2 regions of the Brachybacterium sp. AOP25-B2-12 genome follow, and region 2 is predicted to be linked to the other one. Evidence: predicted binding sites of a transcription regulator. Region 2 holds the regulator's gene; the other holds the start of a gene.
The links. The regulator HrcA, encoded in region 2, represses chaperone genes, less so after heat shock. The targets are predictions, from matches to a motif close to TTNGCACTCGNNNNNNNCGAGTGCNAA.
Positions count from the first base shown of each region.

Region 1: a site for HrcA is predicted at 2,066-2,092, ahead of groL (chaperonin GroEL). Genes of this name have one in related genera too.

Region 1 is NZ_JBQSXW010000009.1:111,730-115,935, reverse strand. It holds gene ACT3TZ_RS08685 (hypothetical protein) at 1-191, shown strand, start outside; gene ACT3TZ_RS08680 (uracil-DNA glycosylase) at 255-932, opposite strand; gene ACT3TZ_RS08675 (DUF3263 domain-containing protein) at 1,010-1,327, shown strand; gene ACT3TZ_RS08670 (LytR C-terminal domain-containing protein) at 1,391-1,954, shown strand; gene groL (chaperonin GroEL) at 2,312-3,949, shown strand; gene ACT3TZ_RS08660 (alpha/beta hydrolase) at 4,093-4,206, shown strand, end outside.
Region 2 is NZ_JBQSXW010000001.1:150,605-154,810, reverse strand. It holds gene ACT3TZ_RS00760 (DUF4870 domain-containing protein) at 1-955, opposite strand, end outside; gene ACT3TZ_RS00755 (DUF3097 domain-containing protein) at 1,115-1,990, opposite strand; gene hrcA (heat-inducible transcriptional repressor HrcA) at 2,151-3,161, shown strand; gene dnaJ (molecular chaperone DnaJ) at 3,241-4,206, shown strand, end outside.

The DNA.
Region 1 (4,206 bases), on a different contig from region 2:
GACTGGTCAAGCACTTCCAGAACCGCACGCCCTCGGACTCGGGTCGGCCGCGGGTGCGGGACGTGTGGTGCGCCGCGACCGAGGCCAGGACGATGGTGATGATCGTCGGGTCCACGACCAGGGAGGACGCCGACGCGCTTCCCACCTCGTCCGTGCAGGGCGTCATCGACACCTGGGTCTGGACCGACTGAGCGCAGGAACGCCCTGGTCAGGGCATCACCAGCGTCTCACCTGACCTTCGTCGAGCCTTCGCCTCAGCGCTCGATGCGCCAGTCGATCGGCGTCGACCCCTGGGCGGCGAGCAGCTCGTCGGCCCGGGAGAACGGCCGGGAGCCGAAGAACCCCCGGGAGGCCGACAGCGGCGAGGGGTGCGGGCTCGCGATCACGGGGACGTCCCCGAGCATCGGCTTCAGGGACTGGGCATCGCGGCCCCACAGGATCGCGACGAGCGGGCCGCCGCGGGCGACGAGGGCCCGGATCGCGGTCTCGGTGATCGTCTCCCAGCCCTTGCCGCGGTGGGAGGCGGGCGCGCCCGGCCGCACCGTGAGCACCCGGTTCAGCAGCAGCACGCCCTGGTCCTGCCAGGCGCTGAGGTCCCCGTGCGGGGCCGGCGGGATGCCGAGATCGTCCCGCAGCTCGGCGTAGATGTTGGTGAGGGAGCGGGGGAGCGGGCGCACGTGCTCCTCGACCGCGAACGACAGGCCGATGGGATGGCCCGGCGTGGGGTAGGGGTCCTGGCCCACGATCAGCACCCGGACCTCCGCGAGCGGACGGGTGAAGGCGCGCAGGACGTTCTCGCCGGCGGGGAGGTAGCCGCGGCCGCTCTCGTGCTCGCGACGCAGGAAGTCGCCCATCGCGTGGACGTCCTGCTCCACGTCGGCCAGGGCGAGGGCCCAGTCGGGCGCGAGGAGCTCGGTCAGCGGCTTGGGCATGAGGGCAGTCTCGCATCCCGCGCGGGGCGCGGCGCGCCTGCCCGGGAGCGCCGACGGATCGCAGTAGCGTCGTCGTCATGTCCGCCGCCGCGTCCCGCCCGGAGTCTCCTCGGGGCGACTCCGCCCAGGTCGAGGGGCTGTCCGATCGGGATCGCCGCATCCTCGCGCTCGAGGGCCGCACCTTCCGATACGTCGGCGCCAAGGAACGGCACATCCGCGAGCAGCTCGGCATGACCCCCACCTCGTACTTCGTGCGCCTGAACGCCCTCCTGGACCAGCCCGCCGCGCTGCGGGAGGCCCCTGCCGTCGTGCACCGGCTCCGGGCCCGCAGGGTGTCCTCGCACGAGTCGGCGGGGGACCGCTCCGGGGACGCCCCGACGGGGCGCGTGGCCTGAGCCCGTTCACCCGCCGGGCGTGTGCTCCGGGCACGTCCGGCGCACTCCGGGTTTAATGGTCGCGTGGCTGATTCCTCGTACCCCTATCCGCCGGACCGGTTCGACCAGGAGGCGGAGACGTCGTCGTACCACGGCGCGCACCGCGCCGAGGAGCCGTTCTGGCGCCAGAACCTGCTCTACATCGTCATCATCGCCGCGGCGATCGTGACGCTGCTCGTGCTGCTGTTCGTGATCGGCGGCATGGGACGCGACGGGGGCACGGACACGGCGGCCACGACCACCGCCACCACCCAGGCGCCCCCCGCCGAGCAGCAGCCCTCCGACGGCGGCGGGCAGGCCCCGGCGGCGCCGGAGGGGGACCGCTCCACCCCCGTCCTCGTCATCAACGCCGGGGGCGAGAACGGGATGGCCGGCAAGTGGCGCACCGCGCTCGCGGACAAGGGCTGGACCGCCGTCGACATCCAGACCGCGCAGAGCCGCCAGGAGCAGGCCGTCGTGTTCTACCGCAGCGAGGAGGACGCCGCGAGCGCCCAGCTGCTGGCCCAGGAGGCGGGCGTGGGCGAGGCCCAGCAGTCCGACGAGTACGACGCCCGGATCACCTTCGTCGCGGTGCAGCCCCCGCAGTGAGACCCGCGGGCCGGGGATGCTCCCGGCCCCTCCGGTCCGGCACCGCGCGGTGCGCGGCCGACCTGCTCCCTGCGCGATGTTCGCCCTGAGCGTTCTTCGCACGCCCGATCGTTGGCACTCTCCGCGGTCGAGTGCTTATGATGATCTGGCACTCTCCGGGTGGGAGTGACAGCCGTTCGCGGCACGGCTCGCACCCGGGGACATCGACTGGACGCGAAGCGGCACCGCCGCGTCGTCGTCCGCGTGCATTCCGGCCCCGTGAGGGGCTCGTCGGGGCGTGACCTGAACGCCTCGGCGGGTCTCGTCCGTCGCGGGCACTGGGTCGGGTGGACACCACAGACACGGGAGAGATTCCATATGGCCAAGCTCATCGAGTACGACGCCGAAGCACGTCGCGGCCTCGAGCGCGGGATGAACAAGCTCGCCGACGCCGTCAAGGTCACCCTCGGCCCCAAGGGCCGCAACGTCGTCCTGGAGAAGTCCTGGGGCGCTCCGACGATCACCAACGACGGCGTCTCCATCGCCAAGGAGATCGAGCTCGAGGATCCCTACGAGAACATCGGTGCCGAGCTCGTCAAGGAGGTCGCCAAGAAGACCGACGACGTCGCGGGCGACGGCACCACCACCGCCACCGTCCTGGCCCAGGCCCTCGTCAAGGAGGGGCTGCGCAACGTCGCCTCCGGCGCCAACCCGATCGCGCTCAAGCGCGGGATCGACAAGGCCGTCAAGGCCGTCGCCGACACCCTGCTCACGCAGGCCGTCGACATCGAGACCAAGGACCAGATCGCGCACACCGCGGCCATCTCCGCGGGCGATCCGGCGATCGGCGAGCTCATCGCCGAGGCGCTCGACAAGGTCGGCAAGGAAGGCGTCATCACCGTCGAGGACTCCAACACCATGGGCCTCGAGCTGGAGCTGACCGAGGGCATGCGGTTCGACAAGGGCTACATCTCGCCCTACTTCGTCACCGACGCCGAGCGCCAGGAGGCGGAGCTGGATGATCCGTACATCCTGCTCATCAACTCCAAGCTCGCCAACGTCAAGGACCTGCTGCCGCTGCTGGAGAAGGTCATCCAGTCCGGCAAGCCGCTGTTCATCGTCGCCGAGGACGTCGAGGGCGAGGCCCTCGCGGTGCTCGTCGTCAACAAGCTGCGCGGCTCCTTCAAGTCCGTGGCCGTCAAGGCCCCCGGCTTCGGCGACCGCCGCAAGGCGATGCTCGAGGACATGGCCGTCCTGACCGGCGGCCAGGTCATCTCCGAGGAGGTCGGCCTCAAGCTCGAGACCGCGGGCCTGGACCTGCTGGGCACGGCGCGCAAGGTCGTCGTGACCAAGGACGAGACCACCATCGTCGAGGGCGCCGGCGACGCCGACCGCATCGCGGCGCGCGTCAAGCAGATCCGCACCGAGATCGAGAACTCCGATTCCGACTACGACCGCGAGAAGCTCCAGGAGCGTCTCGCGAAGCTGGCCGGCGGCGTGGCCGTCATCAAGGCCGGTGCCGCCACGGAGGTCGAGCTCAAGGAACGCAAGCACCGCATCGAGGACGCCGTGCGCAACGCCAAGGCGGCCGTCGAGGAGGGCATCGTCGCCGGTGGCGGCGTGGCCCTGCTCCAGGCCGGCAAGGACACTTTCGGCACCCTCGAGCTCGAGGGCGACGAGGCGACCGGCGCCAACATCGTCAAGGTCGCCATCGCGGCCCCGCTCAAGCAGATCGCGCTCAACGCCGGTCTCGAGGGCGGCGTCGTCGCGGAGAAGGTCAAGTCGCTCCCCGTGGGCCACGGCCTGAACGCCGCGACCGGCGAGTACGAGGACCTGCTCAAGGCCGGGATCATCGACCCGGTCAAGGTCACCCGCTCGGCGCTGCAGAACGCCGCGTCGATCGCCGGCCTGTTCCTGACCACCGAGGCCGTCGTGGCCGACAAGCCGGAGCCCGCGAAGGCTCCCGCCGGTGGCGACGAGATGGGCGGCATGGGAGGCATGGGCGGCATGATGTGATCCCGCACGGGGCGCTGTCCCGTTCGTGATCGCATCGGCCATCCGGTCGATCAGCACCGGAGCCCCGGTCCCCTGCGTGGGGGCCGGGGCTCCGTCGTGTCCCGTGAGCCCTCGGGCGCTCACGCTGCTGGGAGGATGGGTCCATGAACCATGAGGATCCCGTGCAGGGCCTGCAGCTGTCGCTCGACCCCGACGCCGTGCTGTGGTCGTGTTCCGAGCACGAGCGGGCGGGCAGGCCGCTGCTGGTGCTCCTGCAC
Region 2 (4,206 bases):
CCTTGACCGCGCCGATGATCGCGAAGATCAGGTGCAGCACGACGGGGACGGCCAGCAGCACGTAGAGCACGGACCCGATGCCGAAGGTGACGACGGCGATGATCGTGATGACGATGGACAGCGCGATCTCGGCGATGAGGACGGCGATCGCGGCGTTGAGCGCCTCGGCGGCGTTGTACCGGACGTACCGGTCGCGGTCCTTGTAGATCACGAACACGATGAGCGGGCCGACCCAGCCGAGGAAGCCCGCGCCGAGCACGTACCCCGCCACCGTCGACAGCTGGGCCAGGATCGACCAGAGCTTGACATCCGAGGGGCTGACGGGCTGGCCGGTGAGCGGTCCCTCGTAGATGCCCTTGAACCCCGCCGGCGGGGTGGACGGCGCGCCGGCCCCGGGGGCGCCCCCGGGCTGGGGCCCGTAGCCGCCCTGCGGGCCCGCATAGGGACCCTGGGGGCCATGGCCCTGCGCTCCCGGTGCGGCGCCGGACTGCGGCGGCACGGCGTAGGGATCGCTCTTGGGCGCGCCGTGGCCGCCCGCATGGGGCGCGCCGTACCCCTGGGGGGCGGCGCCGCCGGTGCCGGGCACGGCGTACGGATCGGCCGGCTCCTGCGGCGCCGCCGAGGCGGGGCTGCCGTAGGGCGCGGCGGAACCGGCGCTCGGAACCGGCGCCGCCGAGGCCGGGCTGCCGTACGGAGCAGCGGAACCGGCACCCGAGGACGGTGTTGCCGGTGCCGACGGTGCCGGGCTGCCGTACGGCGATGCCGGGGCGGAGCCGTCGTACGGCGCGGCAGGCTGGGCGGGCGCGCTCCACGGCGCCGCGTCGGAGGTCGGGGCCGCGGGGGCAGGGCCGGGGGCACCCTGCTGCGGCGGAGCCTGGTACGGAGGCTGGGCAGAACCGCCGTCGCCCGCGGGACGAGGCTCGTACGGGTTGGCGGGGCCGGTGTTCTCGGTCATGGGTGGCGCTCCTGGTCGGGCTCGGCGAGGGGGCTGCGCGGCCCCGGGGTCGGGGCAGGCGCTGTCGGGCACCAGAGTATCGAGCGGACGAGGCCACGTCGCGGGGGATGTCCCCCGTGGACGCCGGGGTCGGCAGGGACCGTGCCCGCCCGGGGGCGGTCAGCTCTCCTGGGTCACCCAGTCGATGAGCTCCTCGATGCGTCCCGAGAGGGTCGGCTCGACGTCGGCGTAACTGCGGACCGTCGACAGGATCCGCTGCCATCCCTGGGCGATGTCGACCTGATCGGCGTGCGGCCAGCCCAGCGCCTGCAGGCTGCCCACCTTGATGTCGGTGCCACGAGGGACGTGCGGCCACGCGTTCAGGCCCACTCGGGCGGGACGCACCGCCTGCCAGACGTCGACGTAGGGATGACCCAGCACGATCACGTTCCCGCGCGCTCCCGGCAGGCGCATGACCTGCTCGGCGAGCCGGGTCTCCTTGGATCCTGCGACGAGGTGGTCCACGAGCACGCCCAGGCGCCGTCCCGGCCCGGGGGAGAAGTCCCGCACGCGCTCGGGCAGGTTGTCGGCGCCGTCGAGCATCTCGACCACGACGCCCTCGATCCGCAGGTCGTGACCCCAGACCTTCTGCACCAGCTCGGCGTCGTGCTTGCCCTCGACCCAGATCCGTGAGGCCCGGGCGGTGCGGGCGTCTGCGCCCTCGACGTACACCGAGCCGCTCGCGCTGCGCAGCGGTCGTGCATCCGCGGGGCGCGCCTGCGGCGGGGTGAGGGTCACGGGCCTGCCGTCGACGAGGAATCCGGGCCCCAGGGGGAACGAGCGGGTGCGTCCGCGGGCGTCCTCGAGCTCGACCAGGAGCTGGCCGGCGATCTTCTCGACACGGGTGATGGCCCCGGTCCATCCGGTCGTCGCGTCCTCGACCACGAGGTCCCGGCGGACGGGCACGGGCGTCGAGGTCGGACGCCGCCGGGGGTGGTCCGCGCCACCTCCGGAGAGCACGTCACGGCCGTAGCGATCGGGGAAGGAGCTGGACACGGCCACGACCGTACACCGGGAGCGAACACACACCGGGGCGCCGTGCCGACGCTTGTAGACTTGGCACTCGCCCGACCCGGGTGCCAGCGATCCCGGGCCCCCGCGGGACCGTGATGCGGACGAGCACCGGGTCCCCGCGGGCGCGAGACGGAACGAGGAGGTGGGCACGACGGACGAGCGCAAGCTGCAGATCCTGGACGCGATCGTCCAGGACTACGTCGCGACCCGTGAGCCCGTCGGATCGAAGTCGCTCCTCGAGCGGCACGACCTGGGGGTCTCGGCGGCCACCGTCCGCAGCGACATGTCGGTGCTCGAGGACGAGGGGCTGATCGTCCAGCCGCACACCTCCGCCGGACGTGTCCCCACCGACAAGGGCTACCGCGCCTTCGTCGACCACATCGCCCGGATCAAGCCGCTCTCCTCCCCCGAACGCCGCGCGATCGAGTCCTTCCTGGCCGACGCCGGGGACCTCGACGAGCTGCTGGGCCGCACGGTCCGCCTGCTCGCCCAGGTGACGCACCAGGTCGCGATGGTGCAGTATCCGCTGCGCCGTCAGGCCCGCGTGCGGCACATCGAGCTCGTGCGGCTCGGCGAGACCATGCTGCTGCTGGTGCTCATCACCGAGTCCGGCCGGGTCGACCAGCGGACGATCTCGCTCGCCGCCCCGCGGGACGTCGAGTTCTACGAGGCTCTGCGGGGGGACCTGCTGCGGGCGACGATCGGCGGACAGGTCACCGAGCTCGACGAGGCCCTCGCCGGGGTCGTCGCCACCCGGCCCGTCGAGGACCAGCTCGCGGCCGGGGAGGTCGCCTCCGCGCTCGGTGCGATGTTCGACGAGCGTCGCGAGGAGAGGATCGTGCTGGCCGGTGCCGGCAACCTCGCCCGCTCCGCCGCGGACTTCTCCCGGGAGGTCGAGCTGCTGCTCGACGTGCTCGAGGAGCAGCTCGTGCTGCTGCGCCTGCTGGGGGACATGAATCCCGAGCCGGGCGCCGTCGAGGTGCGGATCGGCGGGGAGATCCGTGACGCGGCGCTGGGCCAGGCGGCGCTCGTGGGAGCCGGCTACGGCTCCGGGGCGCACCTGGCGATCCTCGGCCCCCGACGCATGGACTACGTCGCCGGCATCTCCAACGTCCACGCCCTCGCTCGCTACATCTCCCGATACCTGCAGTGATCGCGCCGCCGGCCCCTCGCCGCAGGGGCCGGCCCGCCCTGCACCCCCGACTCGACCTCGACGACAGGAACACCGCCTCGTGAACGACGACTACTACGACCTGCTCGGCGTCTCCCGTGACGCCTCCTCCGAGGACATCAAGCGCGCCTACCGCAAGAAGGCCCGCAGCCTCCACCCGGACGTCAACCCCGACCCCTCGGCGCAGGAGCAGTACAAGAAGGTCTCCCAGGCCTACGAGACCCTCGCCAACCCCGACAAGCGCCGCACCTATGACATGGGCGGCGGCCCCGGGGGCGCGGGCGGCTTCGGCGGCGCCGGCGGCTTCGACTTCTCCGACATCTTCGACATGTTCGCCGGGGGCGCCGCCGGCATGCGCGGCCGCTCGCAGGGCCCGGTCCCGCGCCAGCGTCGCGGCGGGGACATCCTGCGCCGCACCACCCTGGGCCTGAAGGACGTGGTCTTCGGCACCGAGCAGGACGTCACCTTCCGCACCGCCGTGCTGTGCTCGGTCTGCGAGGGCTCGTGCTGCGCCCCGGGCACCTCCCCGACGCGCTGCACCGTCTGCGGCGGCACCGGGCACGTCCAGCGCGTCGCCCAGTCGCTGCTGGGCCAGATGGTCACGGTGGCCCCGTGCTCGGCCTGCCAGGGCCACGGCGACATCATCGAGAGCCCGTGCGTCGAGTGCTCGGGGCACGGACGCGTCCAGCAGGAGCGCACCACCACGGTGAAGATCCCCTCCGGCGTCGAGGACGGCACCCGCATCAAGCTGCGCGGCGCCGGCGAGGTCGGCGAGGCCGGCGGTCCCTCCGGTGACCTCTACGTCGAGCTCACCGTGAGCGCCGACGACCTGTTCGAGCGCGACGGCGACGACCTCGTCACCCGCGTGCGCGTGCCGATGACCTCGGCCGCACTGGGCACCAAGGTGCCCATCGAGACCTTCGACGGCGCCCGCGAGGTGGACGTCCGCGCCGGCAGCCAGCCCGGTGACGTCCTCACGCTCAAGGGTCTGGGCATCACGCCCCTGCGGTCCGAGCGCCGCGGCGAC